Regions from separate parts of the Rothia sp. P5766 genome, predicted to be linked through region 3. Evidence: riboswitches for the same ligand, from Rfam matches in the RefSeq annotation. Region 3 holds a riboswitch; each other region holds the start of a gene.

Region 1 (10,390 bases), on a different contig from region 3:
GGTTAGATAGAGTTGGCTCTGTACCTACCTAACTTTGTAAAGGAAGTGGAAAAGTTATGGTTTCCCCACTGTTTGAACCTTTCACTCTTGGCTCTATGAGCACCCGCAACCGGCTCTGGGTGCCGCCCATGTGCCAGTACTCTGTGACCGAAGGCGACGGGCTTGCCACCGCCTACCATGTCGGCCACTATTCCGCGCTGGCACGCGGTGGTGCCGGGGCCGTCATTGTTGAAATGACCGATATTGAGCCCCAGGGGCGTATTAGCCCCAGCTGCCTGGGCCTGTGGAGCGATCAGCACACCGAGGCCTTCAAACCTGTGGTGCAGGCTATCCAGGCAGCGGGCGCTAAGGCCGGTATCCAGATTGGCCATGCGGGGCGCAAAGCCTCAACAGCCGGTGAGATTGCGGCTCGTGGCGGTCACAAGGGGACGCTTAGCCCCCAAGAAGGAGGCTGGCAAACCCTAGCCCCTTCGGCTATTGCCTACCCGGGCTATGATCAACCCCAGGCGCTGAGCCTGGAGAAGATTGAGGAACTGGTTGAGGCCTTTGGGGCCGCCGCTGAGCGCGCCCTTGCCGCTGGCTTTGACTTTATTGAAATCCACGGCGCCCACGGCTACCTGCTGACCCAGTTCCTCTCGCCCCTGTCCAACGAGCGTACCGATGAGTACGGCGGTAGCCTGGAGAACCGTGCACGGTTTATCCGCAGGGTAGTCCGGCTTATGCGTTCACGCATCCCAGAGACTATACCCCTGCTGGTGCGTCTGTCGGCCAGTGAGTTTGTGGAGGGCGGTATCACGCCGGAGGAAACCGTTCAGGTGGTGCAGTGGCTCAAAGAGGATGGCCTTGACATGGCCGATGTGTCTGCTGGCGGTAACTATCCGGCTAAGATTAGGGTCTTTGCCGGCTACCAGACCCCGCTGGCACACCAGATTAGGCAGCAGGCCGAGATTCCTGTGGCGGCTGTTGGCATGATTAACTCACCCCGTCTGGCTGAATACATTGTGGGCTCTGGACAGGCCGATATTGTGCTGGTGGGCCGTGAGGCCCTGCGTCGCCCCTCCTTCGCACTGGAGTGGGCGCAGGAGCTTAAAGAAGACATTGACTACTACCCGGCCCAGTATCAGCGGGCCTGGAACACTCGGCGCTAACAAACCTTTGTGAGCCGGAGCTTCCTCTCTTGGGTGCTCCGGCTCCTGCACTTGCTCGAGATGGGCAGTAGACTAGAGAAGGTGACGACTACGCCCGATTACACCACCGATTCTTTTGAGCTACCCGGCGTACCCGACGCTTTCCAGCGCCTGTGGACGCCCCACCGCCGTGCCTACGTCAAAGGCGGTCAGAAGGACTACACCGAACAGACCTGCCCCTTTTGTGAAGCACCGGGCCGCAGCGATGATCAGTCACTGATCGTACACAGGGGTCAGCACGCTTTCGTCATTCTTAACCTCTACCCCTATAACCCCGGGCATCTGCTGGTGTGCCCCTACCGTCACATTCCTAACTACGATAACGCCACACCCCAGGAAACCGCTGAAATTGCGGCGCTGACCCAGCAGGCTATGGGCCTATTGCGGTCGGTCAGTAATGCCGCTGGCTTCAACATTGGTATGAACCAGGGTAAGGTCGGCGGGGCCGGTGTTGCCGATCATCTGCACCAGCACCTTGTTCCCCGCTGGAGCGGTGACACTAATTTTCTGCCGATTGTTGCCGGCACTAAAACTGTTACCCAAACCCTGGATGAGATTCGTACCTTGCTGGCCGATCACTGGGCTCAATCAAGGCACTAAATGCACTGTACTGTGCGACAAAAATCGTGCTAAAAGTCTAGAAGAGGCGCGGTTCACTACTTTCCTGGTGAATGAGCCCGCCCACGCTGGTACAGGCTTTGTTTGAGAGCGTGGCGGTATTGACTAAGAAGGTTTCTTCCGGGTCGCCGGTGTGGGCTGTTAGGAATTTGCCGGTACCGCCGGTGACGTAGAAGCCGTGCTCACCCTCGGTCAGTGAGGGGTAAGCATACAGCGGTTCGGGGTTTTCTGCCCGTAAAGAGGCATAAGCCCGCCCCATAGCCAGTGAAGGCACCCAAGGCTCAGCCAGCGGCTGGAACCCTCTGATAGTGTCAGCGGCATCTTCAAGTGCCCAGGTGGCGGTCTCGACTGCCATATAGTGGGCTGACTTAATCTCTGCGGGGGTCAGCGGGTTCACCCAGGAACGGTACTTGGTGGAGGCGTGTTTAAACTGGCTCAGGTTAGCGTCCCGGGACACGAAATCTTCTAGCTGGCGCACAATGATGCCGGTCTGCGCGCGGGCAATAATCGTGGCTGTAGCGACCGCTTGATCGTCCAGACGGCGCGGATTGGAGTGGAGCGAAGCGGTACCGACCTTTGAGGTGGCATCGGGAAAGGTCGCAATATAGAGAAAATGCTCTAGGTTAACGTAATCTAACGCTGCCGGGGTCATCTGCGCCCCTAAATGCACCCGGTGGATGGGGGCAAACTCGTCGCGGGCCAGGCAAGTGGGGCACTGCTTACCTTTTGGCACCAGGGCGGAGCTGGGGCAGGGCAGGTGAGTAAAACCGGGTCCATCAGTCTTGGCTTGGGCATAACCGGTGCAGTAGGTTCCCGCAGATTCTTCCCCGGGCTGTAGAACCCGAACCCCTAGGAAGGCTCCCGGGGTGATAGGTAGGGTATGAACCTGCCCCGCTGGCTTACCGGCTTGGAGAGGTTCAACTGTCAGAACCGGGGCGCGCTCCCGCCAGGTGATATCTCGCCACACAAAATCGTGCCCCATAAGAACATCATCGAGAAGACCGTACACCGAAAAGCCCCTTTTCCCTTGCCTGCTTGCTGAGTTACCAGGTTATCTTATGCCCCGAGTAGTGGAGGCAGGCCCTGGCGGAGCTGGTGAGCGGCCTTGGAAACATCGGAATTCTGGGTGAGGGCGCGAACCACGACGATCCGGCTGGCTCCTGCCTGTACCACCTGGGGCAGGCTTTCCTGGTTGATAGAGCCAATAGCAAACCAGGGTTTGCGCGGTTGCTGGGTGGCGATGTAGCTGATGTAGTCTAGGCCAGCGGCCGGACGGCCGGGCTTGGTGGGAGTTTCCCAGACCGGGCCGCAGGCGAAGTAGTCAACCTCGGGGTGACTCAAAGCTGCTAGACCCTGGGCCGGTGTGTGCGTTGATAGGCCCAAGAGCACATCGGGGCCTAGCAAACTACGGGCCTGATTGGGTGTCAGATCGGTCTGGCCCATGTGGAAAATATCTGCCCCTACCAGTGCGGCAATATCGGCCCGGTCATTGACTGCAAAAAGTTTGCCCGCCCGGTGGGCAATCTCTTTTAGTAGCGCGAGTGCTTCAAGTTCTTCATTGACCGGCAGGGTCTTATCGCGCAGCTGGATAATATCCACGCCCCCGTCAAAAGCCTTGGTCAAAAATTCTGTGAGGTCCCCCTGCTCGGTTCGCGCATCAGTGCACAGATAGAGCTGAGCCGCGGCCAGTAATTCAAGGCCTTGAGCACGCGTATATGACGGCTCTGTGACGTTAACAAAATTCTTTTGGGGCATTTTTACCTCCCGAGTCACGTATCTATTTTTTTTCAGACACTGTTACTTCCTATACTAGGGGCAGAACATACGGGAGCGTGCGGCACCTGTGCCCAAAGCGCGCTGAGAGGGCGAAAGCCGACCGTCAACTTGATGCGGGTCATGCCGCCGGAAGGATCTGTTCACCATGTCCAGTACCCTGCTCAACTGCCAGAAGGAACCAAGGATAGGTTCTTCGGGGCAAGACCCTGAAGCGACACCACCCGAGCAGGCCGACATCGTCCTTATCGGTGGGGGAGTCATCGGGCTCAGTACAGCCTGGCATTTGCTCCAGGCCGGACGGCAACCCATTGTGTTAGACCCGCACCCGGGTAGCGGTGCCTCCTTTGCCGCCGCCGGAATGTTGGCCTCTATCTCAGAAGTGCAGTACCGCCAAGAGGCCCTGCTCCCGCTGATGCGTACCTCCGCCCAGCTCTACCCCGAATTTGTCGCAAGGTTAGAGGCCACTAGCGGCCAGAGCGTCGGGTGGAGGCCCACCGAAACCCTTGTGCTGGCCTTTGATCGGGCCGATGCCCAGCACCTGACTGAACTTGCCACCTACCAGCAAGAACTGGGGCTCACACCAGAGCCCATCGGAGCCCGAGCTGCTCGCCGCCATGAACCTGTCCTCAGCCCCTCGCTAGCCGGAGCCGTTTCCATAGCCCAAGACCACCAGATAGACCCACGCCGCCTGATGCGTGCCCTTGACCAAGAGCTTGCGGGAAGGGTTATTCGTGCAAGTGCGCAGGGCATCACCCTAGAAGACGGTACGGTTACCGGTGTGAGCTGGGTTGATGCCGATGGGAACCAAGGGAGCATGGCCAGCACCCAAGTGGTAGTTGCCAACGGGCTTGCCGCAACCCAACTGCACGGCCCGGACTCGCTAGAAAGTCTGCCGCTGAGGCCCGTCCACGGCGATATTCTGCGCCTAACGGTCCCGCCCCACCAACGGCCCTTCCTCACCCGGACCATCCGAGGGGTTGTCCGGGGCAACCCCGTCTACCTGGTTCCGCGCAAGGACAACACCCTGGTCCTAGGAGCCACCATGCGAGAAGACCAGCAAACCGGACTGAGCGCAGGGGGGATCTACCAGCTCCTGCGCGACGCCCACGAACTCGTGCCCGCCCTGAGCGAACTCGAAATACACGAGGCCACAGCGCGCGCCCGACCGGGAACCCCCGATGACATCCCCCTCATCGGCCAGCTCACCCACCGGGGCCAGCCAATCACCGGCGCTCTGCTAGCCACCGGCTTCTTCCGCCACGGAATCCTCCTGGCCCCCTGGGCCGCCCAGCTCATCACCCGCCAGCTCACCGGCCAGACCACAGAACAAGACCTGGCAGACCTAGCTACCTGCAACCCCTACAGGTTCGCTCAACCCGATACCCTCTAACCCTGACACTCTGCTAAACCCGCCCCTGCCCTCAAACCGAAAGGCACACCCATGAACATCCTGCTCAACGGCCAACCCACCACCCTCCCCGAAACAGCAACCGTGCTCACCGCCGTCGAACACCTCCACGGCAGCTCACTAGCCCAAGAAGACACCCGCCGAGGAATCGCCATAGCCCGCAACCAAACCGTCATACCCCGAAGCACCTGGCAAGACACACCGCTAGCCGAGGGCGACACACTCGAAGTCATCACCGCAGTCCAAGGAGGCTAGTACCATGACCGGCATCAAGGACCAGCTCATCATCGACGGAGTAAGACTCAACTCCCGGCTCATCATGGGAACAGGCGGAATCACCTCCCTGACCAACCTAGAAGAAGCCCTCACCGCATCGGGCACCGAACTCACCACCGTAGCCCTACGCCGCTACACACCCACCACCAGCGAATCACTCTTCTCCATCATCCAACGCAAGGGCATCAAAATCCTGCCCAACACAGCCGGCTGCTACACCGCCAGAGACGCCACCCTCACCGCAGAACTCGGCAGAGAAGCACTCGAAACCAACTGGGTCAAACTCGAAGTCATAGCCGACGAAACCACCCTGCTCCCCGACACCCTCGAACTACTCGAGGCCACCGAACAGCTCGCCTCACGCGGCTTCACCGTCTTCGCCTACACCAACGATGACCCCATCGTGGCACGCCAACTCGAACGCGCCGGCGCAAGCGCCATCATGCCCCTAGGCGCACCCATCGGCACCGGCCTAGGAATCCTCAACCCCCACAACATCCAAATGATCGCAGAGCAGACCGAGCTACCCGTCATCCTCGATGCCGGAATCGGCACAGCCTCAGAAGCCGCGCTCGCCATGGAACTCGGATGCAGCGCCGTCCTGCTGGCCTCAGCAGTCACCCGCGCCCAAGACCCAGTCGCCATGGCACAGGCCATGCGCCACGCCGTCCAAGCCGGCTACCTGGCACGGCAGGCCGGCCGCATCCCCAAACGACACCACGCCCAAGCCTCATCACCCATGCAAGGGCGCATCTTACAGGGCACCCCCAACGCCCAGGACCTCACCCACCAGAGCTAAAGGCAAAGCATGAGTCAAGAACTACCACCCCTAGCACCGCTGGTTGAACCCCTCCCGCACCTGACCGAACTCCAAGCCCGCATCGGTGCACGGCACACCAGCCTGCCCGGCATCGGAGAAACCGGCCAAGGCCGCCTCGCCGCCGCACGCGTCCTGATCATCGGAGCAGGAGGGCTCGGCTCACCACTGGCCCTCTACCTCGCCGCCGCAGGAATAGGCCACCTGGACATCATCGACGGAGACACCATCGAAGAATCCAACCTCCAACGCCAAATCATCCACCGCTGGCAAAACGCCGGAAAAAACAAAGCCATATCCGCCGTCGAACAAGTCCAAGCCCTCAACCCCTCCATCAAAGCAAGAGCCCACCCCTTCTACCTCACACCCCACAACATCGAAAACCTGCTCGCCTCCTACGACCTCATCATCGACGGCTCAGACAACTTCGCCACCCGCTACCTGGTAGCTGACACCTGCGAAATACTCGGCAAACCCCTCATCTGGGGCACCCTCTCCCAATACACAGCCCAAGCCACCGTCTTCTGGTCCGCACCCCGCTACCTCAACAGCCACCCAAGACAAGGCTGGAGCCTGCGCGACCTCTACCCCGACATGCCCCACCCCCAATCCGTCCCCACCTGCGCCGCAGGCGGAGTACTCGGATCCCTCTGCGGAACAGTCGGCTCCATCATGGCCACCGAAGCCATCAAACTCATCACCGGCCTACCCCAACCACTACTGGGCACACTCTGGCTCTTCGACGCACGAACAGCAACCACCAGAACCCTGACCATCACCCCCGACCCCAACCGCCAACCCACCCGAAACCTCAAGACGGCGCTCGCAGAGATTCAGCGCTATTCGAGTGAGCAGGATAGCCAGCAGGTACCCTCCATCAGCTACGAGGACCTGCGGCTGAACCGGGAGCGTTACCAGCTACTTGATGTTCGCAGTCCGGACGAACGCCGGGGCGGCCACTACGAACACGATCAGCATCTGCCTCTTGACCAGCTTCTAGCAGAGCTGAGCAAGGGCAGAACACTGGGCGAACTTATGGAGAACCCCTCAGAGTTGCCGCTTGTGGTTTACTGTGCCGCCGGTAGCCGGTCAGCTCGTGCGGTCCAAGCTATTCTCGCTAGCACCCCGAACCAAAAGATCTACTCACTGACCGGGGGCTGGAAACCTTTCTAAAACCAGCAGGAAAGGCGGTGGGCGTGGGCCTGGCTGGCTAGCGTGGAGCAAACCAGTAAGATAGAGAGCATGTCACGACCTGTAGTACGCCTTGTTGGCCAAGGCATTCGTTATGCAACTAAGTTACGCGGGGGCGGTTCAGCTTTCCCCGGCCTGGTCATGGAAAAGCTCCACCCAAATTTTGTGGCCCAAGAACTCGCTAAACTTCCGCACGGCGTCGTTGTTGTCTCGGGCACCAACGGCAAAACCACCACCACCAAGATGGTGGTCCAACTGCTGGAGTCTCAGGGTCTAAAAGTTTTCACCAACCGGACCGGGTCTAACTTTGTGCGCGGTGTTGCTGCGGCCCTGCTAGGTGAGATGAGCCTGACCGGCAAGCTTGATGCCGACATCGCTGTTCTTGAACTTGATGAGGCTCACGCCGTTCACTTTGTGCGCATGGTCAAGCCCCGCTACTCGCTCTTGCTGAATGTTCTGCGCGACCAGCTTGACCGCTTTGGTGAAATCGATACCACCCGCCGCATGCTGGCCAGCGTTGCGGGCGCTACCACCGGCACTGTAGTTCTCAACCGCGAAGACCCGCGCATCCTCTCCCTAGCAGAGAACCTGCTTGAAGGCACCAAGACCAGCTACTTCGGTCTTTCCGATAAGCTCCGTGTGCTCTTCCCCTCAGATGATCAGATGCGTCTTGGCCCGGACGGTAAGGCTCAGGTGGTTAGCCGGCCTCAAAGGCCCGCAGCCGCGGTCACTCTCAAAGACTTTAAGGGTACCCAGGCAACCTTTGACCTTGACGGTCAGGAAGTGCAGGGCACCATCAACCTCTACGGTGTCTACAACATCTTTAACGCTGCCGCCGCTATAGCGCTGACCCGCGCAGTGATGGGGGAGAAGCTCAAGACCGATCAGCTACTGGCTGAGCTTGAACATATCACCCCTGCCTTTGGTCGCGGTGAAACCCTGACCGTTAAGGGCCAAACCCTCCAGCTTCTACTGGTCAAGAACCCCAGCGGCTTCCGCCTATCACTGGCCTCGGCCGACGCCCGGGACTACTCAACCATGATCACCATTAACGATGCCTACGCCGATGGGCGCGATGTGTCCTGGCTCTGGGACGTCGACTTCCACTCACTGATAAATGGTGGGGTCAGCATGGTTTCAGGCGTGCGAGCCTACGATATGGCCCTGCGCCTTGAACATGATGAGGTTCCTGTAGAAGCTGTTAACGAAGACCTGGAGCAGGCACTGGCTACCTTCATTACTCGGTCCCAGGGCCGCCCCATGCGCATCTTCTGCACTTACACCGCCATGCTGGCGATCCGAAAAGAACTAGCCAAGATTACCGATGTGGAGGCCATTTCATGAGCCAGCTCCAGAACCAGCCCGGCCACGAAGCCTCTGCTGATCTAGCAAGTGAAAAACACCTGAAGATTGTTCAGCTCTACCCGCGTGACATGAACATCTACGGTGACTGGGGTAATACTCTGTCTCTGTCTCGGCGTGCCAAGGCCCACGGTTTCTCCGTTGAAGTTGTGGACTACAATCCCGGTGACCCGTTCCCTAAGGACGGCGACATCTTCCTAGGTGGTGGCGGGCAGGACTCAGGCCAGTCCCGTATCCAGGACGATTTGCTGGCCCGTGCTGAGACTCTGCGCCAGCTCGCGGCTGATGGCACCCCCATGCTGGTCATTTGCGGGCTCTATCAGCTTTTCGGTCAAGACTTTAAAACTGTCAGCGGTCAGAGGCTACAGGGTATCGGTGTCTTCGATGCTCACACCGTGGGCAGTGAGGAACGCCTGATCGGAAATATTGTCGAGGAATCAGCTGAGTTCGGAACCCTTGTTGGCTTTGAGAATCACTCGGGTCTGACCTACCTGAACGGTGATACCAAACCACTGGCTACCGTTACCAAGGGAGACGGCAACAACAAGTCCGATACAGGGGAGGGCGCTCGTGTCCATAAGGTAGTGGGAACCTATCTGCACGGCTCCCTCCTGCCTAAGAACCCCGCTATCTCGGATTTCTTAATCAAGCAGGCCGCGCTCAAAAAATACGGTGAATTCGTACCGGTAGACATTGACGACAGCCTGATTGAGCAGGCTCGAGCCTCCGCGATTGCTCGCCCTCGTTAAGGGCTCGGGGGCTAAACCGGGACCCGAAGACAGGGCCCATGCTGAGGGTTCTGCGAAGCAGAGCCGAAATCGCTAGAATAGAACGCGTCAAAAGGTGCCCGCATAGCCGGGAACTTCAAAAGCACAAGGAGAATCATGTCAGGTCATTCCAAATGGGCCACAACCAAGCACAAGAAAGCCGCTATTGACGCCAAGCGCGCCAAGGCCTTTGCCAAGTACATCAAGGCAATTGAAGTTGCTGCGCGCATGGGTGGCCCCGACCCGGCCGGTAACCCCGCCCTTGATCTGGCTGTTTCAAAGGCTAAGAAGAACTCTGTTCCCAACGATAACGTCGAGCGCGCAATCAAGCGCGGTGCCGGCCTGACCGGTGAAGCCATTGACTACACCGAAATCATGTACGAGGCTCGCGGCCCCCAGGGCACCGCTCTCTACATTGAGTGTCTGACCGATAACCGCAACCGCGCCGCGGCAGAAGTTCGTACAGCTGTTACCCGCAACGGAGGCACCATGGCAGACTCCGGCTCTGTAGCCTTCCTCTTTGAGCGCAAGGGCGTTGTTGAAGTCGCCAAGACTGACGGCCTGACCGAGGACGACGTGCTGATGGCTGTTCTCGATGCCGGTGCTGAGGAAGTTATCGACGAGGGCGACGTTTTCACCGTTGTCTCCGAGGCAACTGACCTGCCTGCTATCCGTAAGGCTCTGGTTGATGCTGAGCTGGAATACAACAATGATGACCCCGTCTTCCGCCCCACCATGAATGTGGATCTGGACGCCGAGGGCGCCAAGAAGTTCCTTAAGCTGGCCGATGCCGTTGAAGAACTTGATGACGTTCAGAACGTCTACTCCAACGCCGATATCAACGAGGCTGTTATGGCCGAGCTGGAAGCTGAGTAAAACCTAGCAATGGTCAAGGGTGTACCAATCGGCAGGCTTGTACCTGCCAGCACCTCAACCCGGCGCCCGGAAACCGCTGTGCAGCGGGTTCCGGGCGCTGCCCGTATTTTAG
Region 2 (10,390 bases), on a different contig from region 3:
CTGCGCCGGCATATCTGCCCAAGAGTATGCTGAAACCCTGGTGCAGAAACTCCGCGATGGTTCGCAGGGAGATAACCACCAGGTCTTGCTCTCGGAACCTAACCCCATCATCTTTGCCGGGACTCTCTCTGAGCATCTGACACTAGGGCGTGGCACCCTAACTCGTGACGAGATGGTTGATTTACTCAAAATCACTGACTCCGAAGAAATTGCTATTCGGCTGGGCGGACGAGACCCAGAAAGCTATGTGAAAAGCGCACTGTCCTCCGAAGGTACCAATCTTTCGGGCGGCCAACGCCAGCGTCTCGCCCTTGCCAGGGCACTGGCACAAAGAGCAGATACCCTGGTCCTGACTGAGCCTCTCAACTCGGTGGATGAACCCAGCCAGAAGTTCATTCTCAACCAGTTAGAAGAGCGCGCTGGGCAACCTGGGGTTCTGGCCCACATTGAACGAATCTACATCGTGAGTACGACCATGGAGGTCGAACGACGGCTGAAAGCAGGTGAGCTCGATGGCTAATCTTTTGCCCATTACGGATGGCAAGACAACCTGGCGGTTGCTTGGGCGCTCTGTCCTCAAGACGCCGTGGCAGTTGGCTCTGCTGATGCTACTTTTTGTTGCCAGTTCGGTTACTGCCCTCGCTACTCCCATTATGGTGGGCCGGCTCGTTGATGCGGTCACCACCGGCCAGCTCACCGGCTACCCCTGGGAGATACTGCTGACCATATTGGGTGCTGTACTTTTGGGGTCGCTTCTGACAAGAGCCTGGACTTTTCAGGGGCAAAAATTGGGGGTCCGCCTGAACCGTGACCTGGGTATTGACCTGGTGGAGGCTTCCCTCCAGCTCGATGCCCAAACCATTGAGGACGCGGGCTCCGGTGATCTGCTTGCTCGCCTGACCGATGACCTTGATAGCGTCCGACTGGTGCTGGCAACCGGTCTGCCGGAGTTTATCCATATTTCCGTATATATGGTAATTACTTCGGTGACAATTTTTACGGTGAGCCCGGTAATCGGTCTGGTTACCGTTCCCATGTTCGTGCTCATGGCCCTTGCCCTGGCAATTTTCCTACCCCGGATAGCCGCAACAACCCGGCGGAAAACTCAGGCAATGAGTGAGCTTACCGTTGTGGCCACAGAGAACGTTCGTGGTGCGGCAACGATCCAAGAATTGGGGGTCCAACAGGCCCGTTCCGGTGTCCAAGAGGAAAAAATTTGGGAGGTATTCAGGATCTCCGACCGTATGGTGGTACTCCGTTCAACCTTCTGGGCGGTCGATGCTTTCAACGCCTACCTTCCTCTGCTGCTAGCTATGGTCTGGGGCTCCTACTGTGTTTGGCGGGGTTGGGCCACCTGGGGCGATGTCTCAACAGCCTCTATCATGCTCTTTTCCATGCGGGTAGACTCGGATATCTTCACCTTCTGGCTGGATCGTCTGCGCGAGATGACCGTGACTATGGGCAGGGTTTTTGGTGTCATTGACCTGTCAGATACCCAGCAGGCCCGCCGGGAATCTGAACAATACCGGGGAGAAGCCAGCGGTCAACAGAGTAAGACTGTCTCCGTCCAAGCATGGCCCCCTGCGGCTGTAAAGCTCCAAGGAGTGACCTACGGGTACAATCCCCAGAGCCCTGTTATTGAGGGCATAGACCTCACGGTTGCACAGGGGGAGAGCCTGGCCCTGGTGGGGCGTTCAGGGTCCGGTAAAACGACGTTGGCTCGACTGATAGCAGGATCGCTCACAGCCCATAGCGGAAGGGTGCAGGTCATGGGTCAGATAGTCGGGAACGGCCTCTACCCGACGGAGCCTCTAGCTGACCACCGCCCGGCTCTGCTGATTTGCACCCAGGAGGCCCACGTCTTTGTGGGCACCCTAGCTGAGAACCTTGCTGTAGCGGCACCTCAGGCTAATAGGGAGCAGATGCTTGATGCGCTCCTTGCCGTCGGGGCAAACTGGGTTAGCCGATTACCGGATAGCTTGGATACCCAGCTTGGAGACGGGTCCTACGAACTGACCAGAGACCAGGTGCAACAGCTTGCCCTTGCCCGTATCGTAGCAGCTAACCCGCATGTGGTGATTCTTGACGAGTCAACGACCCAGCTTGAATTGGCAGATGCCAGCCAGTCACTGGCAGCGGTCATGAAAGGCCGTTCGGTGATTATCATTTCGCATGATTCGCGTATTGCATCACTGGCTGACCGTGCCGTTCTCCTAGAAGAGGGCAGGCTTGTTGCCGAGGGAACCCCGGACCATATTTTTGCCCGCACCTAACCGCTAGAGGCGCATTGACTGGGTGCTTGGAAAACCTAGAGTGGTACTCCACCCCTTAGAAGAAAGCCTCAACATTCCGCAAAAACTCGGTGTGCTGGTAGCCTGAACCCCGGATAACAGGGTACCCCGCACTAAAATATGAGTGGCAATAACCACAAAAACCAAGGACACCCCTATGAGTAAGCCTTTTCCCACCGATCTTGAAATCGCTCAAGCAGCGACCCTGCAACCGATTACTGAGATCGCAACAGCCTCTGGCATTGACCTTGACCGTTTAGAACCCTACGGAAAGTACCTTGCCAAAGTAAAACTCACGGCTGACACCAAGGCCGAGAGAGCGCTGGCAAAAGGCGCTAAATATATCGTTGTCACGGCGGTAACCCCGACACCGCTGGGGGAAGGTAAGACCGCTACCTCAGTCTCACTTGCTCAGGGCATGGCCGCTACCGGGCGTAAGGCTATGCTGACCCTGCGCCAGCCCTCCATGGGCCCAACTTTCGGCATTAAGGGCGGTGCAGCCGGGGGCGGCTACTCCCAAATCGTCCCTATGGAGAAACTGAACTTGCACCTGACCGGCGACTTCCATGCCGTCACAGCGGCTCACAACCTGCTTGCCGCTATGATTGATAACCATCTGCACCACGGCAACGAACTGCGTCTGGATACCCGCTCTATCACCTGGCGGCGAGTGATTGACATGAACGATCGTGCCCTCCGCAACGTCGTCATAGGCCTGGGCGACCGCATGGACGGAGTGCCCCGCGAAAGTGGCTTTGACATCACCAGCGCTTCGGAGATTATGGTGATTCTGTCACTGTCCACCAGCTTTGAAGACCTCCAAGCACGACTAGCCAAAGTTGTCGTTGGCCTCAACGTAGAGGGCAACCCCGTGACCGCCGCAGACCTCAAAGCAGATGGCGCTATGGCAGTTCTCCTTGCCGATGCTATCCACCCCAACCTGCTCCAGACCCTTGAAAAAACCCCGGCCCTGATTCATGCCGGTCCTTTTGGCAACATCGCCACCGGCAATTCATCGGTTCTTGCAGACTATGTGGGGCTCGAACACGCAGACTATGTGATTACTGAGGCCGGTTTTGGTGCCGATATGGGGGCTGAACGGTTCTTCAACGTCAAGTGCCGTGTATCGGGGCTCAAACCCGACGCCGCCGTCCTAGTAGTGACCGTTCGTTCGCTCAAATCGCACTCGGGCCGTTACACTATTACACCTGGTAAGCCACTGCCTGAAGGCCTGCTTGAGGAGAACACAGCCGATGTTGAAGCCGGGGCGGCTAACCTGCTTAAGCACCTTGAGATTGTCCGCGGCTTTGGTGTGCAACCGGTAGTTGCTATCAATGCTTTCCCCACAGATTTCGAGTCTGAACACGAGACTATTCGCCGGATCGCTGAGGAGGCCGGTGCCCGCGTTGCCATTCACCGTGGTGTGGCCGAGGGCGGGAAGGGCGCAAGAGAGCTTGCCGATGCTGTGGCCGAGGCCTGCGACGACATGAGCGAATTGACCTACACCTACGAGGACTCCGATCCCCTGGCCACCAAGATTGAGAAGGTGGCTACTCAGGTTTACGGTGCGGATGGCATTGAGCTGGCACCAGCAGCTGCAAAGCAGCTGGCACGCTACGAGGAACTGGGCTACGGCAACCTACCCGTGGTGATCGCCAAAACCCACCTCTCCATTTCATCGGATCCCTCGCTCAAAGGCGCCCCGACCGGCTGGACTTTGCCCGTGCGCGAAGTACGCCTGGCGGCAGGCGCTGGCTACGTGTACGCTCTCTGCGGCACCATGCGTACCATGCCCGGGCTAGCTAAATCACCCGCTGCTGAGCGCATTGGGTTCGATGAGAACGGCACTATGGTGGGCCTGTTCTAAAGACTGTAATCACCGGTAAATAGCGCCCGCACCACCAGGAACAGGCTGTGAAGGCAGTCCGGGTGGCGTGGGCGCTTTGTTAGTTAGCTAGTTGCGTAGTTGGGCCTGAGCGAAGAAACGCAACTCGTGGAGGGCGGCCTGCTGGTAGGCCTTCTGAGCCGCTTCCAGGGTCTGGCCCGGGGCCTGCGAGAGCACCTGCTCTGCATAGGCAATAGCCTGCTCAGTTGCCTGGCGGAACTCTGGTGAACCGTACATGCTCAACCAGGCCGAGTAGGGGTGACCGGGAGTATTGACCTGAGCAAGAATTTCACCTATTTCTGCGTAGAGCCAGTAGCAGGGAAGAACCGCCGCCACCCCGATTGCGTAATCGTTGAGAGAAGCGGATGAGGTCAAGAAGTCTGTATAGGCCCTGGTGATATGGGAGGGGCCTGCACTGATATAGTCTGGCCCCAGCCAGTCAGCGTGAAGACTGGATTCGACCTCAATGCACTCCGCCGCCCCTCGCGCCCAGAAGACCTGTTCAGCAGATGAGGGAGCCTTAGCACTTAGGGTAGCAAGTGCCCGGGAGTAGCTCGAAAGATAGAGTGCGTCCTGGTCCTGGTAGAAGGTGAAGTCTGCAGTGGCCAGCGTGCCGGATGCAAGCTGCTGGATAAAGGGGAGTTCACAGATTGAGTCCCAAATCTGGCCGGTGAGTTCCCAGAGCCGTTTGGTCTGCGGGCCCGCCGCTGATATCTGAGGCGGCCTAGTGGTCGCTTCGAAGTCTCCGAGTTTTACCGGCGTCGCATCCGCTACCCGTGATTGTTCCCAGAGCCGCCAGAAGTGGTTGATCGGTCCGTGCCCTTGCCCCACGCTGAGGTGGTGACTGGTTGAGATTGCTCCATGAAGCCAGGTTGAAGTCCATTCCAGGGCTGCTTCAAGGCTTGCTCCTGTTGCCAGTCGTGTAGCGAGCGCAGCAGAAAGGCTGCACCCGGTGCCGTGGGTATTGGAGGTATCTATTTTCTTTTGTCTGAAGACGGCTGTGGTTCCTTGGGTAGTGACCACTGCGTTGCCCGCTTGGTCACCCGGTAGGTGCCCACTCTTAACGATAACTGCGACCTGGTAGCGTTCGGCGACTACCTGGGCGAGAGCACAGGCAGAGTCCCAGGTATCTGGCTCTGAGTCTTCGGCCAGAATGGCTAGCTCTGGGATATTGGGGGTGATAACCGTGGCGTACTTTAGGAATCGGCGTAGGGCATCCTCCGCCTCGGTTTCCAGCAGACGGTCCCCGCTGGTTGCGACCATGACAGGGTCAAGCACAACAAGCTGCTGTGGGTTGCTATCGAGCCATGCGGCTACAGTGTCGATGATGTCAGCAGAGCCTAGCATGCCAATTTTGACTGCATCAATGCGAACGTCCTCGCTGACGGCATCGAGTTGCGCTCGCAGAAAGTCAGCGGGCGGAACCTCGACAGCGCTGACGCCCTGAGTGTTTTGGGCGACAAGGGCCGTGACCGCGTTCATGCCGTAACCGCCTGCTGCCGCAATTGATTTGAGGTCAGCCTGCGCGCCGGCCCCTCCGCTGGGGTCCGTCCCCGCGATAGAGAGCACGTTGGGTACTGACGTTTCGAGAGCGGAAGTGCTATGAGCAAGAGGCGCAGGCAGAGGACGGCGCATGGGTTTCCCTTCGCTAGTTCTAACTAGAGCAGGTTCTGTGGGTCTAATCTCAGCCGCTTCTGCTGCCAGCGGCACCCCAAACCAAATATCGGTTTTATGCTAACAGCTGGTGAAGCCGAACACAATAAAAATTTAGGGCTCTGGTGTTCAGTTGTTTTAAGATTTCAGCTAGCCCTGCGCTTACCAGCCTCTTTCTTTCCATTCGGGCAGATGAGGCCGCTCAGCACCCAGGGTGGTGGTGTCCCCGTGGCCGGGCAGAACGACCGTGGCATCGTCATATTGGGAGAAGATACGCGCTGAAACATCGCCCAAGAGCTGGGCGAAATCTTCCGGAGCCCGGGTCTTGCCTACCCCACCGGGGAAGAGGGAGTCACCGGTGAATAGGAGGACGGGGTGCTCTTCGCTGGGGTCCCGATAGGCAAGAGCAATCGACCCGGGAGTATGCCCGCGCAGGCTTATGACTTCAAGCTCAATACCTGCTAGATTGAGGTTTTCCCCGCCGTTGAGCAGATGCTCAATACGTGTACCTTCCTGTTCCGCAATAGCATCGGCATCGGCCGAACCGCAGTAGGTGGCGGGTGACCACCCGGCAACTGCATCAGGCAAAGCCCGGATATGGTCCCAGTGGGAATGTGTGGTAATTAGTGCAAGGACTCCGGAGCCGGGCTGACCGACTTGGGCGGGGGAGTCAGTGGCGAGTGCGGCCTCAGTGAACTTTTGGATAGCGGGAAAATCATCTGCGGCATCAATGAGAATCTGGGCCCCGCTTTGCTTATGGGTGAGCAGGTAGACCTTGTTGCTCATCTCAGAGACAGCTATGCTACGGATGGTTATCAGTGGGGTAGAGGCATGGAGAGTTCCGGTTTCTGTCATACTAGTGATTCTAGGGCCCGCCCCCTCGCTCGTGAAGTGGTTGTGGAGCTTGAAATATTGCGCAAGGTGGAGCTGATCCGAGGGTCATCAGGCATAGGCTCTTTTGCGGCTCATTCCGGGCACCTCAGCTACCCCGGTATCACGGCGGTCTTTGACCGTGCAGATGAGCTGATTCCAGACAAGAACCTTTAGACCGTCACGCTAGCTAACCACTTTCAGCCGGTAGCCTAACATCCAAGCACCCTGGGCGCGGTCTGCCCAAAACTTTACTGCATAGTTTAGAATATATCTTCGAAAAGACTTTCCTGAAGATAGGTAATCGTATGGCAGGCTTAGCCTCTCGCCCCATGGCCAGCGACCTCACGCACATCCGCGTGCAGGGTGCCCGTGAAAACAACCTTAAAAACGTTGACCTAGATATTCCCCGCGATGCCATGGTGGTGTTTACCGGCCTCTCGGGTTCGGGTAAATCATCTCTGGCTTTTGACACCATCTTTGCTGAGGGTCAGCGTCGCTACGTTGAGTCACTCTCCTCTTACGCCCGCATGTTCCTGGGGCAGGTGGATAAACCGGATGTTGACTTTATTGAGGGTCTTTCGCCAGCTGTGTCTATTGACCAGAAATCTACCTCTAAGAACCCTCGCTCAACGGTGGGTACTATCACTGAGATCTACGACTACATGCGTCTGCTGTGGGCACGCGTGGGCCACCCGCACTGCCCTGACTGCGGCGAAGAAATCTCCAAGCAGTCACCCCAGCAGATTGTGGATGTGCTGATGGGCTACCCCGAGAAGACCCGTCTACAGGTTTTGGCTCCTGTTGTCTCAGCGCGCAAGGGTGAATTCGTCGATCTTTTCAAAGAGCTATCCAACGCCGGTTACGCTCGTGCCCGAGTGGATGGGCTAACTATTCAACTGCAAGACCCTCCTCAGCTTGAAAAACAGTACAAACACACTATTGAGGTGGTTGTAGACCGCATAGCTATCAAGGAGAGCGTCCACCAGCGTCTCACGGATTCCATTGAAACTGCGCTTGGTTTGGCTGATGGGAAAGTCCTGATCGATTTTGTGGATGAGGATGAAGACTCAGTAAGCCGTACCCGGTCTTTTAGTGAGAACCTGGCCTGCCCTAACGGGCATGCTCTTTCTGTGACTGAGGTGGAGCCCCGCGCTTTCTCTTTCAACTCACCCTTTGGTGCCTGTCAGGGCTGTGACGGTATCGGCTCCAAGCTCCAAGTCGATGAAGACCTGCTTATCCCCAACCCGGAGCTCTCACTGGCTGAGGGAGCAATTGCACCCTGGTCGCAGGGCAAATCAACCACTGAGTATTGGCTCCGCCTGCTTGCGGGCTTGGGCCAAGAGCTCAATTTTGATCTGGCTACTCCCTGGAAGGATCTGCCAGCAAAGGCTAGGAAGGCGATCCTCAAGGGCAAGGATTACCAGGTAACGGTAGCCTACAAGAACCGCTTCGGGCGGGAGCGCCGCTACACCTCAGGGTTTGAGGGCGTCGTCGGTTACATTAAGCGCAAGCACGAAGAAACTGAATCTGACTGGTCCAAGGACCGCTACGAGCAGTACATGCGCAATGTGGCTTGTACCGCCTGCCAGGGTGCCCGTCTCAACCCGACCATCCTGGCGGTCACCGTGGGGGGCAAGTCCATCGCAGAGGTCACGCAGTTGCCCATGCGTGAGGCTCTAGAGTTTATGCGATCCCTGAAGCTGAATGCCCGAGAAGCACAGATCGCTGAGCTGGTTCTTAAAGAAATCGACGCGCGCCTCCAGTTCCTGCTTGATGTTGGGCTTGATTACCTGAATCTGGCCCGTTCAGCCGGCACTCTTTCTGGCGGTGAGGCTCAGCGTATCCGCCTGGCAACCCAGATTGGCTCTGGTCTGGTGGGTGTTCTCTACGTACTTGATGAGCCCTCGATTGGTCTGCACCAGCGCGATAACCGCCGTCTGATTGAAACCCTGACAAAGCTCCGCGATATGGGCAACACTCTGATTGTGGTAGAACACGATGAAGACACTATGAAAGAAGCGGACTGGATCGTGGACGTTGGCCCGGGGGCCGGTGAACACGGTGGTCAGATTGTTCACTCGGGTACGTTCGCAGAGCTCCTTGACAATAAAGAGTCCGTGACCGGTGACTACATGGCTGGCCGCCGCACCATCGAGGTTCCCACAACCCGCCGTGCCGTGGACCCCAAACGCACTATTAAGGTTATTGGAGCACGTGAGAACAACCTTAAGAAGGTGGATGTAGAGTTCCCGCTGGGAGTCCTGACCGCCGTTACAGGTGTATCTGGTTCGGGCAAATCTACCCTGGTCAACGACATTCTCTACACCGCTCTGGCAAACCAGCTCAACGGTGCCAAGCAGGTGCCCGGTCGCCACAAGACCATCAAGGGTGTGGACCAGCTGGACAAAATCATCCATGTGGATCAGTCACCCATTGGTCGTACTCCGCGTTCTAACCCGGCAACTTATACCGGCGTTTTTGACCATATCCGTAAACTCTTCGCGGAAACCACCGAGGCAAAAATCCGTGGCTACCAGCCCGGCCGTTTCTCCTTCAACGTCAAGGGAGGCCGCTGCGAAGCTTGTTCCGGTGACGGTACTCTCAAAATTGAAATGAACTTCCTGCCCGATGTCTACGTACCCTGCGAGGTCTGTAAGGGTAAACGCTACAACCGTGAAACTCTTGAGGTTCATTACAAGGGTAAGACTATTGCAGATGTCTTAGAGATGCCGGTTGCCGAAGCCGCCGACTTCTTCTCGGCCTTCAGTAAGATTTCTCGCTACCTCAACACCCTGGTCGATGTGGGGCTGGGTTATGTACGTTTGGGGCAGTCTGCTACCACCCTCTCCGGTGGTGAGGCCCAGCGCGTCAAACTAGCTACCGAGCTCCAAAAGCGCTCTAATGGTCGGTCAATCTATGTTTTGGACGAACCCACAACTGGCCTACACTTTGAGGATATCCGCAAGCTGTTAGGTGTTGTGCAGGGGCTGGTCGATAAGGGCAACACAGTTATCACTATTGAGCACAATCTGGATGTCATTAAGAGTGCTGACTGGATTATTGATATGGGCCCCGAAGGCGGCGATGGTGGCGGTACTGTCCTGGCAACAGGCACACCTGAGCAGGTCGCTGCCATCCCTGAGTCACATACGGGCCGTTTCCTAGCAGAAATGCTTTTGAGCTAGACCGCGGAGGGTATGCTAAATAGGGTAAAACCGGTCAGAAAAATCAAATAAGCCGTATTTTCCCTGGAAATGAGGCTGTAGGAGCCACCATGTCATTGAAGTACAAGGCAACCCAGAAAAGTATCGAGGCTATTCTGCGTACGGTCTTTCGGGCCCGAGTTACTGGACTGGAGAACTTCCCTGCTCAAGGGCCGGTCATCCTTGCATCCAACCATCTTGCTTTCTTGGATTCAGTGATTATCTCTGCCCTGATGCCCAGGCGTGTAGCTTTCTTAGCTAAAGCTGAGTACGTTAACTCGCCCGGCTTTAAGGGCAGAGCCATGAAAACACTTTTCCAGGTTATCGATATCATCCCGGTCAACCGCACCGACAAAAAAGAATCGATGAAGGCTCTTGAGACAGCGCTCGAAAGGCTCGAAGAGGGCAAGGTCTTTGGGATTTACCCTGAAGGCACTCGATCGCGAGATGGCTACCTCTACAAGGGAAAAATTGGTGTGGCCTGG
Region 3 (10,390 bases):
TAGCTCCGGCGCTGTTGTGAGCTTACCTTGCCTGGTCCTAGCTGTTAGCTGAGCTGGCTGATTTTCTGACTTTGGGATCTTTGATGGGGATGATCAGAAGCAGGCCTACAAAGAGGACGAGGGTGATACCTAAAATGCCCCAGAGCTGGTTGCCGGTCAGGGTCACGCAGAGCCCGAAGAGACCCGGTGCCAGGAAGCTGGCGGCGCGTCCGGTGGTGGAGTAGAGGCCGTAAATCTCGCCTTCCTTGCCTTCCTCGGTGAGCCTGCCCAGGTAGGAGCGGGCGGCTGACTGGGCGGGTCCTACGAAGGCACAGAGGGTGAGCCCGCAGACCCAGAACATGGTGGTGGAGGGCCAGATGAGCAGGGGGAGGGAGACAGCGATGAGAGCGCTCAGAGAGAAAATGATGACCCGTTTGGGGCCGAGAGCGTCATCGAGGTAGCCCCCTAGCATAGCGCCAGCACCGGCGACAATGTTGCCGAAAATCGCGAAGATAATGACCTGGTTAGTGCTAAATCCGAAGGAGCCTGCTGCCAGGACACCACCGAAGGTAAAGATGCCGTTGAGGCCGTCACGGAAGACCGCTGAGGAGACCAGGAAGTAGAGGGTGGTGGGTGCTTCCTTGCGGAGCTTCTTGACCGTGGCAAAGAGCTCCTTGTAGGAGTCGAGAAGACTTGCCTTTTCCTGGGGTGCGCGTTCGGGTTTGGGCAGTGAACGGGCTTTGAGCATGAGCGGTAGGGAGAAGATAAATGCCCAGGCCGCTGAGAAGAGCGCTACGGCACGAATGTTGTAGGCCTGGTCTGTGGGGATGCCCAGCAGGCCGGGGGTGACGAAACCTAGGAGTACGATGCCCAGGGCAACAATGCCACCGATATAGCCTGCGGCCCATCCTGAGCCACTAATTTTGCCGATGGTTGCTTTAGTAGAAATTGCTGGCAGGATGGCGTTGTAGTTGACCACCGCAAACTCGTTGACCAGATTACCTAAGGAAAGTAAAGCAACGCCCAGTAAGAGATATTGGGGAGCGGGTGCGACGAAGAAGCAGAGGGCCATAATTGCCGCCAGGAGCATACTGTTGACGCCTAGCCACAGGGCTCGTCGGCCACTGGCGTCGGCTCGCTGGCCCGAAACCGGCGCCAAAAGAGCAATACAGAATCCAGCGATAGTTAGGCCGTAAGAGAGGACAGCGGAGCTGTGTTCCTTATCGCCAAAGCCGGTATTGCTGGTGAGGTAGACCGCGAAGACGAAGGTGGTCATAATCGCGTTGAAACTGGCGTTCCCAACGTCCCAGAGGGTCCAGGCGAAGACGGTGGAGCGGGGGGCTGGGGGCTTGGCTTCTAAGCTACCGGTGTGTGGTGAAGTCATGGGTCTATGATACTTGCCTCACCAGGTGCAACAGTGTTTTCTGTGGATGGTGGCGTAAAAAAGCCGGCCCTGCGGGCGCAGAGCCGGTTTAAGAAGGCGGATAAAAAGTTGAGCTGGTCAGCCTTAGACTTCTGCCTGCCCGCCGTTTTTGAGCTTTGACTTGGTCTCAATCTTGTGCTGGGCACGGGTGATGGACACCTTGATGAGGGTGCCTACCAGGCCGGTGATCAGTGACCAGAGGATGATGTCGCGCCAGCGTTCTTCCTCATTTGGGTTGTTTTCTGGCGGTTCGTTGCCGGTGATGCGAACCCAGCTAGCGGCTAGTACCTTGTTGGCCAGGGCGATACCGCCTAGAGAGGCGGCCGAGCCTGCAATTTTTGTGAGGGGGTTCATGAGGGATCCCTTCTGTTGGTGTGGCGGGCCGGATGGCCCCTTGCCCTAAGACTATCAGTACTTATTGTTAGGGTGTGAGTTGCCCGCTAGGGTTGGGGTATAGGGCAGGCAAAGTGAGCGCGGTCTGCTCATGATGACTGAAGAGCTCATCAGGGCTTAGGTAGGTGTTCGGGTAAGGGGGGATCCTCACGGTGCTCCTGGTGGGGCCATGCCCTGTATTTTATGGATGTATGGCCTAGGCTGATAAACAAGATGGAGGTTTTTAGATGAAAGAATTGTTTATCTTTGATGGAAATTGTGGTTTTTGTACAAAAACCGTTGATTATCTTATTAAACTAGACAGAAATAAGCTGGTGGATTTTATTCCTTACCAGGTGTTTGAAAAATCTAGCGAGCAAGAATATGCGTGTGATTTTAGTAAATCTATTGTTTACATAGAGAACCGTCAGTATTTTACTGGGGCAAGGGGTTTTATGAAGTTTTTAGATAGAATTACCGGCCTGTCGCTGTTCTCAAGAATCTATAATTTTCCCTTGCTGGGTTCCTGCATGGAGGCCGTTTATAGACTTGTCGCTAAGAATAGGAGGTACCTTCCAGGAACTACCCCTTGGTGTGATAGGCAAGATAATTGCTAGCCCTAGAGTATTTAAAGAGTAGTTTTTATAGACACGAGTCTGATTATAAAAATAGAAACTCCCAGTTTCGGTCTTATTTTTTCACAATGCCTGGAATGAATGGATAGTAACCAGTGTTGTGCTGGGGGCCTTTATTCAGCCGCTGTAGTGGAATGTGGAGGGCGCGGCAGTTCACCTTCCTTACCGTCGATGGGATCATGAGCCACCTCATGATTGCTGTAGCTTATGCACAAAGACACTAGGGAAGTCCCGCAGCCTGGATAACTGTTCATTTTTCGTGGGTATCCCGGCTTGCTCTATACTGGAAGGGTTCCATGCTTGGGACCCCGCTCTATGACCGGCGGGTAACCATAAACGACAGGGGAGCGCCAGACTGGCGCTGAGAGTGCACATGCAGACCCTCCAACCTGATCCGGTTAGTACCGGCGCTAGGGAGTCGAAGTAAATAGGCGTACCCAGGTGCGCCGGTGCATGCCCCCTTTGCTGTTCTCACCAAAGGAAGGCTTTATGTCCAAGAAATCCGCGCTCACCTGGCGCGTCAACGATATCGTCGTAGCATCGGTGCTGGCCGTAGCTTGCGCCCTGATCTTCTGGCTCTGGTCAAATTTTGGCTACTCCGCCATCACTACCACCCTAGCCCTGGCCCCTGAATACTCCCCCTTAGCCGGGGGTGTCTGGCTACTTGCGGGTCTGCTGGGGGCCCTGGTCATCCGCAAACCCGGTGCAGCCCTTTACACCGAGATTCTGGCGGCAGTCATCGAGGCCCTCTTGGGCACCCACTACAACTTCACTGTAGTAATCTCTGGCCTAGTTCAGGGCCTGGGTGCTGAGCTGATATTCCTGATCTTCTTCTACAAGGTCTGGAACCTCGCCACCGCCATGCTGGCCGGTTTAGCCTCAGGTGCCGCTATGGGGATCTCAGAAATCATCATCTACTATGCCGGTGAGATGGTGGGTCAAAAAGCAGTCATCTATGTTCTGTGCTCTATGATCTCGGGCCTGGTTCTGGCCGGTCTGGTCTCCTGGTTGCTGGTGCGCGGTCTGGTCTCAACCGGCGCGCTAGATTCCCTGGCAGCAGGGCGGGCCGCTCGCAGGCCTTCCCGCCGGGGCGGACCAGCCAGCTCAAAGGGCTAGGGCGTTGACCGCAGAAGATCATCAGCTTGCGTCCCCCGGCCCAGAGTCAAGAGGCCGGGGGGCCCACTTCCGGGCCCGGGAGTTCGGGTGGCACTACCCGGGGCGGCCCAAGCCCACTTTCTCTAACTTGACCTTCGAGATTGAACCCGGTCAGAAGGTGCTCCTGGTGGGCCCCTCCGGTGCTGGTAAAACCACCCTGCTCCAGGCCTTAGGTGGCCTGCTAGAAGACGAAGACGGCCAATCCCAGTTGGGGGAGCTGTCCGTTAACGGCCTGACTCCCGCCCAATCACGCGGGACCTGCGGGCTCATGCAACAGGACCCGGAAAGCTCCGTGGTCCTAGCCAGGGTTGGTGATGACGTCGCTTTTGGCCCCGAGAATCTGTCCGTCCCCCGCACCCAGATCTGGGAGCGGGTCAAAAGCGCCCTCAAGGCCGTGGGTTTAGGCCACCTAGACTACAGCCGGTCAACATCGGCCCTTTCCGGCGGGCAGAAGCAACGGCTGGGGTTAGCCGGCATCCTAGCGATGCACCCAGGCGCCCTGCTGCTCGATGAGCCAACCGCCAACCTGGACCCAGCAGGTGTCATAGAGGTTCGAGACGCTGTGGTGGCAGCCTGCCAAGAGACAGGCTCAACCCTTGTTGTTATCGAACACCGCCTGGATATCTGGGCTCGGCACATGGACCGGATCATAGTGCTCGGCGCCAAGGGCGGTATCAGCCACGATGGTCCACCTGAACGCGTGCTCAGCCAGGCAGGCCAGGAACTCATTGATGCTGGTGTCTGGGTGCCAGGCTACCAGCCGCACCCACCGGCACCCACAAAGGACAGCCCTGCGCTGGGTCCACTTGTGCTAGAAGCCCGTGACTTGACCCTTACTCGCGCCTACCCCAGCCGTCGCCAGCTCAAGCACCGCGCTCGCGCCCTGGCATCGGGTCAAAAACCTACCCTAGACCTACCTGTAGTTGCTGAGGGTATCAACCTTCAGCTCTACGCTGGCAGTCACTTAGCCCTGCTAGGCCCCAACGGTTGTGGCAAATCAACCCTGGCTTTGACCCTGACCGGCCTGCTCTACCCGGTGGCCGGGCAGGTCATTGCCCACCCCCACCTGACCGGTGATCTGGCTGAGCGCTATCGGTCGGACATAGCCAGCTGGCCAGCAGCTGAACTGGCCGATCGAATTGGGTTGGTCTTCCAAGACCCAGAGCAACAGTTCATCGCACCCACTGTTAGAGCTGAACTGGAGTTTGGCCCCCGCCACCTGGCACGTGCCCGCAAGCAAAGCCTCGATGAAGCCTCCCTGGCCCAGGCTACCGACCAGCTCCTAGAACGCTTGAGGCTTACCCACCTGCAAGAGGCCAACCCCTTCACGCTCTCCGGTGGTGAAAAGCGCAGGCTCTCGGTGGCTACCGCGCTAGCGACCCAGCCTAAAATCCTGGTACTGGATGAGCCCACTTTCGGCCAGGACGCTCGAACCTGGAAGGAACTGGTCACCCTCATCCGAGAGCTGATCCAAGCAGGTACGGCAGTCATCTCTATCACTCACGATGCCGACTATGTTGCCGCCCTGGGCGGGGATACCTACAGCCTAGAAGGAGGGGGAAACCGTGGCCTATGATCCCTTTGCCGCCACCGCTGAGCGGCAAGGCGCCCTCGGTAGAATCAACGCCGGAGTCAAACTGGGGGCGACCTTCGCCCTGACCCTGGGGCTACTTTTAACTCAGGACTGGGTTACCTCCTTGACGGTGCTCTGCCTAGAGCTACTGACCCTGCGATTGCTGGGACTTAGCCCCCTGGCACTCTTGGGTCGCTTTTGGCCCGTGCTCTTTGGCGCCCTGCTCTCGGGCTGGTCCACCTCCCTGCTAGCAGAAAAAACCGGCAGCACCCTGCTGCACTTTGGCCCTCTCTGGGTGAGCACCGGATCAGCGGCGGTAGGCATAGCCCTGATGCTTCGCGGGCTAGCTATGCTACTGCCCGGCATCTTCCTCATAGCAACCACCGACCCGACCGATATTGCAGACTCCCTAGCCCAGAGTCTCAAGCTACCGGCCAGGTTCGTGCTCGGTGCCCTGGCAGCCCTGCGGCTGGTGGGGTTGATGATGGCCGAATGGAATACCCTGGGGCAGGCTAGAAGGGCTAGAGGTTTGGGGTCCCAAGATACGCTCTGGCTTCGCGCTCGCACCCTGGGCGGGCAGACCTTCGCTCTGCTGGTGCAGGCCATCCGGCGCGGGAGCCGGTTAGCGACCACTATGGAGGCGCGTGGCTTTGGCCCGGGACCCCGCACCTGGGCGCGCGTGCCCAGCTACCGGTGGGCAGACCTCTGGTTCGCCCTGGGTACCCTTGGGCTATTGGTCTGCGGCTATCTTTTGGCCGCTTACACCGGGAACCTGACCTGGGTCTGGCAGTAAGCCAGCTATCTCGCTCTTACTGGGGGCCTGGTCAGGAGTAGGCTTAAGACTATGACTCATACAACCGTAGTAATGCTGACCCAGCAGAACCCCGCAGGGGAGCTGGTTGATGCCTCCACACCGCTGATTAATATTGAAGACCAGGGCCTCACCCGCGGCGACGGTGTCTTTGAAACCATGCTGGCTGCCAACCGCAAGGTGCGTAAGTTCGAGGCCCATCTGAGCCGTTTGACCGGATCAGCCCGAATCCTTGATTTGCCTCTGCCGCAGGAAGAGAAACTTCGCTCTGCGGTGCAACTGGCCGTTGATTCTGCTCTTGCCGGCCCCCAGACGGTACTGGGCGAAGAGCACACCGTCAAAATCATTATTTCGCGGGGAACCCCGGAAGAGGGTGCTCATACCTGGGTGACAGTGGCCCCCTCCTCACCTACCATTGTTCGCCAGCGCCAGGAGGGCGTGCGGGCCATGTTGCTACCGCGCGGCCACGACCCCGCCGACGACTCTGCCTACCCCTGGCTTCTAGCTGGGGCTAAGACCCTCTCCTATGCTGTGAACATGTCGGTCTTGCGCTATGTGGGTAAGCACGGTGCAGATGATGCTATCTGGGTGACCGATGACCGCCGTATCTTGGAGGGCGCTACCTCCTCTGTCATTGTTGCCAAGCGAAGCGGTGACCAGCGGGTGCTCTATACCCCTGAGCCTGCCCACGGCATCCTACCCGGTACTACCCAGGGGGCAATTTTTAAGGGGGCCCGTCAAGCTGGCTGGGAGCTGGGTTATGGCCCTCTTTACCCCCAAGACCTGCTCGAAGCGGATGCTGTGTGGCTGGCTTCCTCGGTGCGTCTGCTGGCGCCGGTGACCCACCTGAACGGTACGCCCTTAGCGCTGGATTCTGCCCTGACTGATGAGTTGATGGGTTACTTGGCAGGCTAACCGACAGCGTCCAATACTAGAGAGCGCGGCACTCCGGGCAAGGAGAACCTAGTTCTTAGCTTCCCGGGGTGTTCTCATCAGAGCCAGAACCGCCAACAGCGCGAAGCCGAACATGGTCACAGCCATGGGCAGGTAAGCCTGGCTACCGCCTAGGGCTACGAGCGGAGACGCTAAAGCACCCATGAGGGCCTGAGTTGTACCCAGTAGAGCGGACCCTGCACCAGCTTCTTGCCGGACTTGGCTGAGCGCTAGAGCCGAAGCGTTACCCAGGACTAAGCCCAGGGAGCTGGTAAAAGTAAAGAGCAGAATCAGGGTCGGTAGCAGTGAGGCTCCCGCTAAAAAGTGCACCGTAAGTAAGGCTGAGGAGGCAAGCAGAGACCAGGCACCCCAGGTCAGCAACCTAACCGGGGCAAAACGGCTCACCAGGCGGGAGCTAATCGTTGAGGCTATAACAATGCCCAGAGCGTTCAAACCAAAGACGTAGGTGAAATGAACCGCATCTAGCCCTAGCACCTTTTGTAGCAGGTAGGAGGAGCCAGAAATATAGGCAAAGAGCGCGCCGAAGGCTAGGACCATAGTCAGCATAAAGCCCCGGTAGGAGGGATTTTGGGCTACTTCAATCACGCCCTTGTAGGTGGAAGCTAGGCTGCCGCGACGTCGGCGTTCTAGGGGCAGGGATTCCTTGATAAAGGCAAGAACCAGGATCATGGACAGGGTGATGATCAGAGCCAGGAGCTTAAAAATATCTTGCCAACTACCGTAACTAAGAACTATTCCCCCGAGGATGGGTGCTAGCACCGGGGCTAGGCCGTTAATCATCATCATAATGCTCATCAGGCGAGCTGTTTCTTTGCCCCTGGTGCTATCGGTGACGATAGCTCGTGAAAGTACCAGGCCGATAGAACCTGCGAACCCCATGAAGAACCTGGCTAAAATCAGGGTCTGAATAGTGGGCGCGAAGGCGCAGGCAAGGGTAGCTAGCGCACAGCAGAAAACACCGATGCGCAGAGGCAGTAATCTGCCTATTTTGTCTGAGAGCGGGCCCACCAAAAACTGGCCACTACCCATGCCCAGCATGAAAGAAGTTAAGGTGAACTGGGTCAGCGCTGCGCTACTAGAAAATTCTTCTGCAATGGTCGGTAGGGCTGCCAGGTACATGTCGATACCCAGAGGAGCCACGGCGGTTAGGGAAGCAAGAGTGAAGATGGCGATCAGCGGGAGCCCTGCTGAGGGGCTATCTGCCTGTGGGTGGGCTTGTTGTTTTGGGGGCATGCTTCGTCTTTTCCTATCAGATAGTTTTTAGGTGGGAACAGTCTATGGTATGGGGCAAGCTTGAAGTAGGGGGGGAAGCGTGTGTTTTTGCTGACATGCATGTTCAGTGCATAAGGCTAGGGGGTACTAGCTTGGTGTGGATACTAAGAGGGGGCGGTACCACACGAATTTCCACACTTGCCCATATCAGCTACCTCTCTAGAGTCAGCTTGAAGTTGGGCGGTAGGTGACCTGTACCGCATGGTAGATGTGGCGGTAGTGGCTATAGAGGGCTTCTTCCTGCAGGGCCCACCTGTCCCAGTAGGGGCGGTAGGTGTCACCGTCACGGATCAGAGCGCGGTCTTTGCGAGTGAGGGTATCTAGCTCTATGAGGACTCCCAGGTCGTGGGTACCGCAGAGCGCGCCAACCCCTTCGGCCAGGACAATACTGCCGGCCGGTGCCTGGGCTGGGGTAAAAATATGCGGGCCGGTTGCTTGCCCGCTCTGCCAGTCCCAGCCGTACCAGAGGGGAGTGGGCCCTGGGTCAGTGCCGTCCCCGGTCAGGCTGAGCGCTAATTCCTGCCAGGTCTGCACAGCCTGAGCTAGGCCGTCCCACCCCTGGTAGAGGTCCTCGAGGTGGAAGAGCTCAACGGTGGTTCCGGCGGTTGCCAGAATATCTTGTATCTGGCGGGCCAGGGTAGTTTTGCCTGAGCCGCTCCGCCCGTCGATAGCTACCAGGTAGGGGCCTTGAGCCAGTTTGCCCAGCTGGGTGGCCTGCGCATGGGCCTCCAGCATGAAGCTACCTAAATCATCGGCGCTGGTGAATGTGGGCACAAAGGTTTCCTTTCCTTTTGCTCCAGGCTATCGCACAGTGCCGGTCTGCTGGGCCATAATGGGACTCAGAGCACCTATCCCCGGCCCTTCACACTCTGGGGCAAGGCATAAATTTTAAGGAGACCCCATGACAGCTGATCTTTTGCGCCAGGCAGAGATACTTCAGGGCTATGCCCAGCGTAGCCGCCAGGCCTTGGACGAGCTGAGCCAGCCAACCGCACCGCGTTTTAGCTTGCCCGAGGGCTATAGCGGGTCCCTTTACCGGTTTGCGCCGCTCTCGCCCCAGAGTATTGCGGGGTTGAGTTCCTGGCTTCACCAGCAGTTTTGGCGTCAGCAGAGCCCCGCGACCCTGGATGATTTGCGTGCTTTAGCCGCTGCCGATGCTGGGCTGGCCCAGATGACCGCAGATATTCAGGCCGCTTCCGGCGGTCTGGTCAGTAAGCTCTTCGGTGGCGGTGAGAAGAAACGGCGCGCTGAGGCCGCTACCGCCGCTCTCTCCGAACGCGTAGTCAGTACCTCATCGGCTGTGAGCAGGCTCCAGCCCCTCTTTGAGCAGCTAGCCCAGCTCGATACCATCAGCCCCGAAGCTGCCCTAGCCGAGAACAAGCTGGGCCTCAGGGACGTAGCTGCCCGTGCTGTTGCCCGTTTTGCGGGTGAGCAGTGGGAAAACCCTGTCTTTGAAGAAGTACCTGTAGAGGCCCATGCCGCCTACCTGGCCATCTGGCAGGCCATTAACACTCCCGAACGTGCTCAGCTGATGACCGGCATGGGAAGGGATATGCAGGCTCTCAAAGCAGAACGTGCCCAGCTGACTCTGGCCGATATGCCCGTAGATAAGCTCCGGGATATTACCAGTGGAACTGTGCGCACCGCGCCACTCACCCAAGCCGGCATCACTACCGTCGCCCAGGTTCTCTCCCAAGGTTCACCTGCCGCCCTCACCCGAATCCCCGGGGTAGGGGAAACCACCGCCGCCCAAATCTACGCGGCCGCCACCCGCCTGCTCGACGAAGCCGCAGGCCAAGAAAAAGAAAACCTGGGCCAAACCCGCACCCCGGCCGCCGAGCGCATCCTCATCGGCCTCGACCGTCTGCGCGTCATTGACTCCACTATCGGCGACAGCGACCTGCTGGATCGCTTGAGCAGCTATGCGCCCCTCCTCACTCAGCCCGTGCCCACCACCGGCCCCCTCTTCATCGCTGTGGGCGATGATCCCACCGACTACCAGCAACTCCTCACCGACCTAGAATGGTGCCGCACCCATGCGCCCCTGAACGTACCTGCGGCCACCTGGCTCACCGCCGACCAAGCCTGGGCAGGCTACCTAGCTGATCCTGCCGCCCACCAGGCCCTCCTTGCCCACTACCTGGGTAACGAAACCATCGGCGACGCCTATCTGCCCGCTGAAATCTTCGAACGCATCCGCAAATTCCCCCTCGACC

Evidence for each region. A riboswitch is a leader RNA that binds a small molecule or an ion and turns the genes downstream of it on or off. The one in region 3 is predicted to bind thiamine pyrophosphate.
Region 1: it holds a riboswitch for thiamine pyrophosphate, as region 3 does, so the genes downstream of both, thiO (glycine oxidase ThiO) here and ACN08V_RS02050 (ECF transporter S component) in region 3, are expected to answer to the same signal.
Region 2: it holds a riboswitch for thiamine pyrophosphate, as region 3 does, so the genes downstream of both, ACN08V_RS08755 (bifunctional hydroxymethylpyrimidine kinase/phosphomethylpyrimidine kinase) here and ACN08V_RS02050 (ECF transporter S component) in region 3, are expected to answer to the same signal.

Annotation. Positions count from the first base shown of each region.
Region 1 covers NZ_JBLXXS010000004.1:143,279-153,668, reverse strand. The annotation lists gene ACN08V_RS03480 (NADH:flavin oxidoreductase/NADH oxidase) at 57-1,148, shown strand; gene ACN08V_RS03475 (HIT family protein) at 1,230-1,787, shown strand; gene ACN08V_RS03470 (hypothetical protein) at 1,825-2,814, opposite strand; gene thiE (thiamine phosphate synthase) at 2,862-3,560, opposite strand; TPP riboswitch at 3,620-3,734, shown strand; gene thiO (glycine oxidase ThiO) at 3,727-4,971, shown strand; gene thiS (sulfur carrier protein ThiS) at 5,023-5,244, shown strand; gene ACN08V_RS03450 (thiazole synthase) at 5,249-6,064, shown strand; gene ACN08V_RS03445 (ThiF family adenylyltransferase) at 6,074-7,255, shown strand; gene ACN08V_RS03440 (MurT ligase domain-containing protein) at 7,316-8,617, shown strand; gene ACN08V_RS03435 (type 1 glutamine amidotransferase) at 8,614-9,384, shown strand; gene ACN08V_RS03430 (YebC/PmpR family DNA-binding transcriptional regulator) at 9,520-10,278, shown strand; gene ruvC (crossover junction endodeoxyribonuclease RuvC) at 10,357-10,390, shown strand, end outside.
Region 2 covers NZ_JBLXXS010000015.1:31,626-42,015, reverse strand. The annotation lists gene ACN08V_RS08770 (ABC transporter transmembrane domain-containing protein) at 1-520, shown strand, start outside; gene ACN08V_RS08765 (ABC transporter ATP-binding protein) at 513-2,273, shown strand; gene ACN08V_RS08760 (formate--tetrahydrofolate ligase) at 2,449-4,158, shown strand; gene ACN08V_RS08755 (bifunctional hydroxymethylpyrimidine kinase/phosphomethylpyrimidine kinase) at 4,246-5,811, opposite strand; TPP riboswitch at 5,800-5,900, opposite strand; gene ACN08V_RS08750 (MBL fold metallo-hydrolase) at 5,992-6,684, opposite strand; gene ACN08V_RS08745 (hypothetical protein) at 6,727-6,876, shown strand; gene uvrA (excinuclease ABC subunit UvrA) at 7,008-9,887, shown strand; gene ACN08V_RS08735 (lysophospholipid acyltransferase family protein) at 9,977-10,390, shown strand, end outside.
Region 3 covers NZ_JBLXXS010000003.1:2,032-12,421, forward strand. The annotation lists gene ACN08V_RS02035 (MFS transporter) at 38-1,363, opposite strand; gene ACN08V_RS02040 (DUF4235 domain-containing protein) at 1,487-1,756, opposite strand; gene ACN08V_RS02045 (thiol-disulfide oxidoreductase DCC family protein) at 2,023-2,391, shown strand; TPP riboswitch at 2,741-2,843, shown strand; gene ACN08V_RS02050 (ECF transporter S component) at 2,899-3,525, shown strand; gene ACN08V_RS02055 (ABC transporter ATP-binding protein) at 3,530-5,140, shown strand; gene ACN08V_RS02060 (energy-coupling factor transporter transmembrane component T family protein) at 5,130-5,930, shown strand; gene ACN08V_RS02065 (aminotransferase class IV) at 5,982-6,863, shown strand; gene ACN08V_RS02070 (multidrug effflux MFS transporter) at 6,912-8,135, opposite strand; gene ACN08V_RS02075 (hypothetical protein) at 8,340-8,948, opposite strand; gene ACN08V_RS02080 (DEAD/DEAH box helicase) at 9,076-10,390, shown strand, end outside.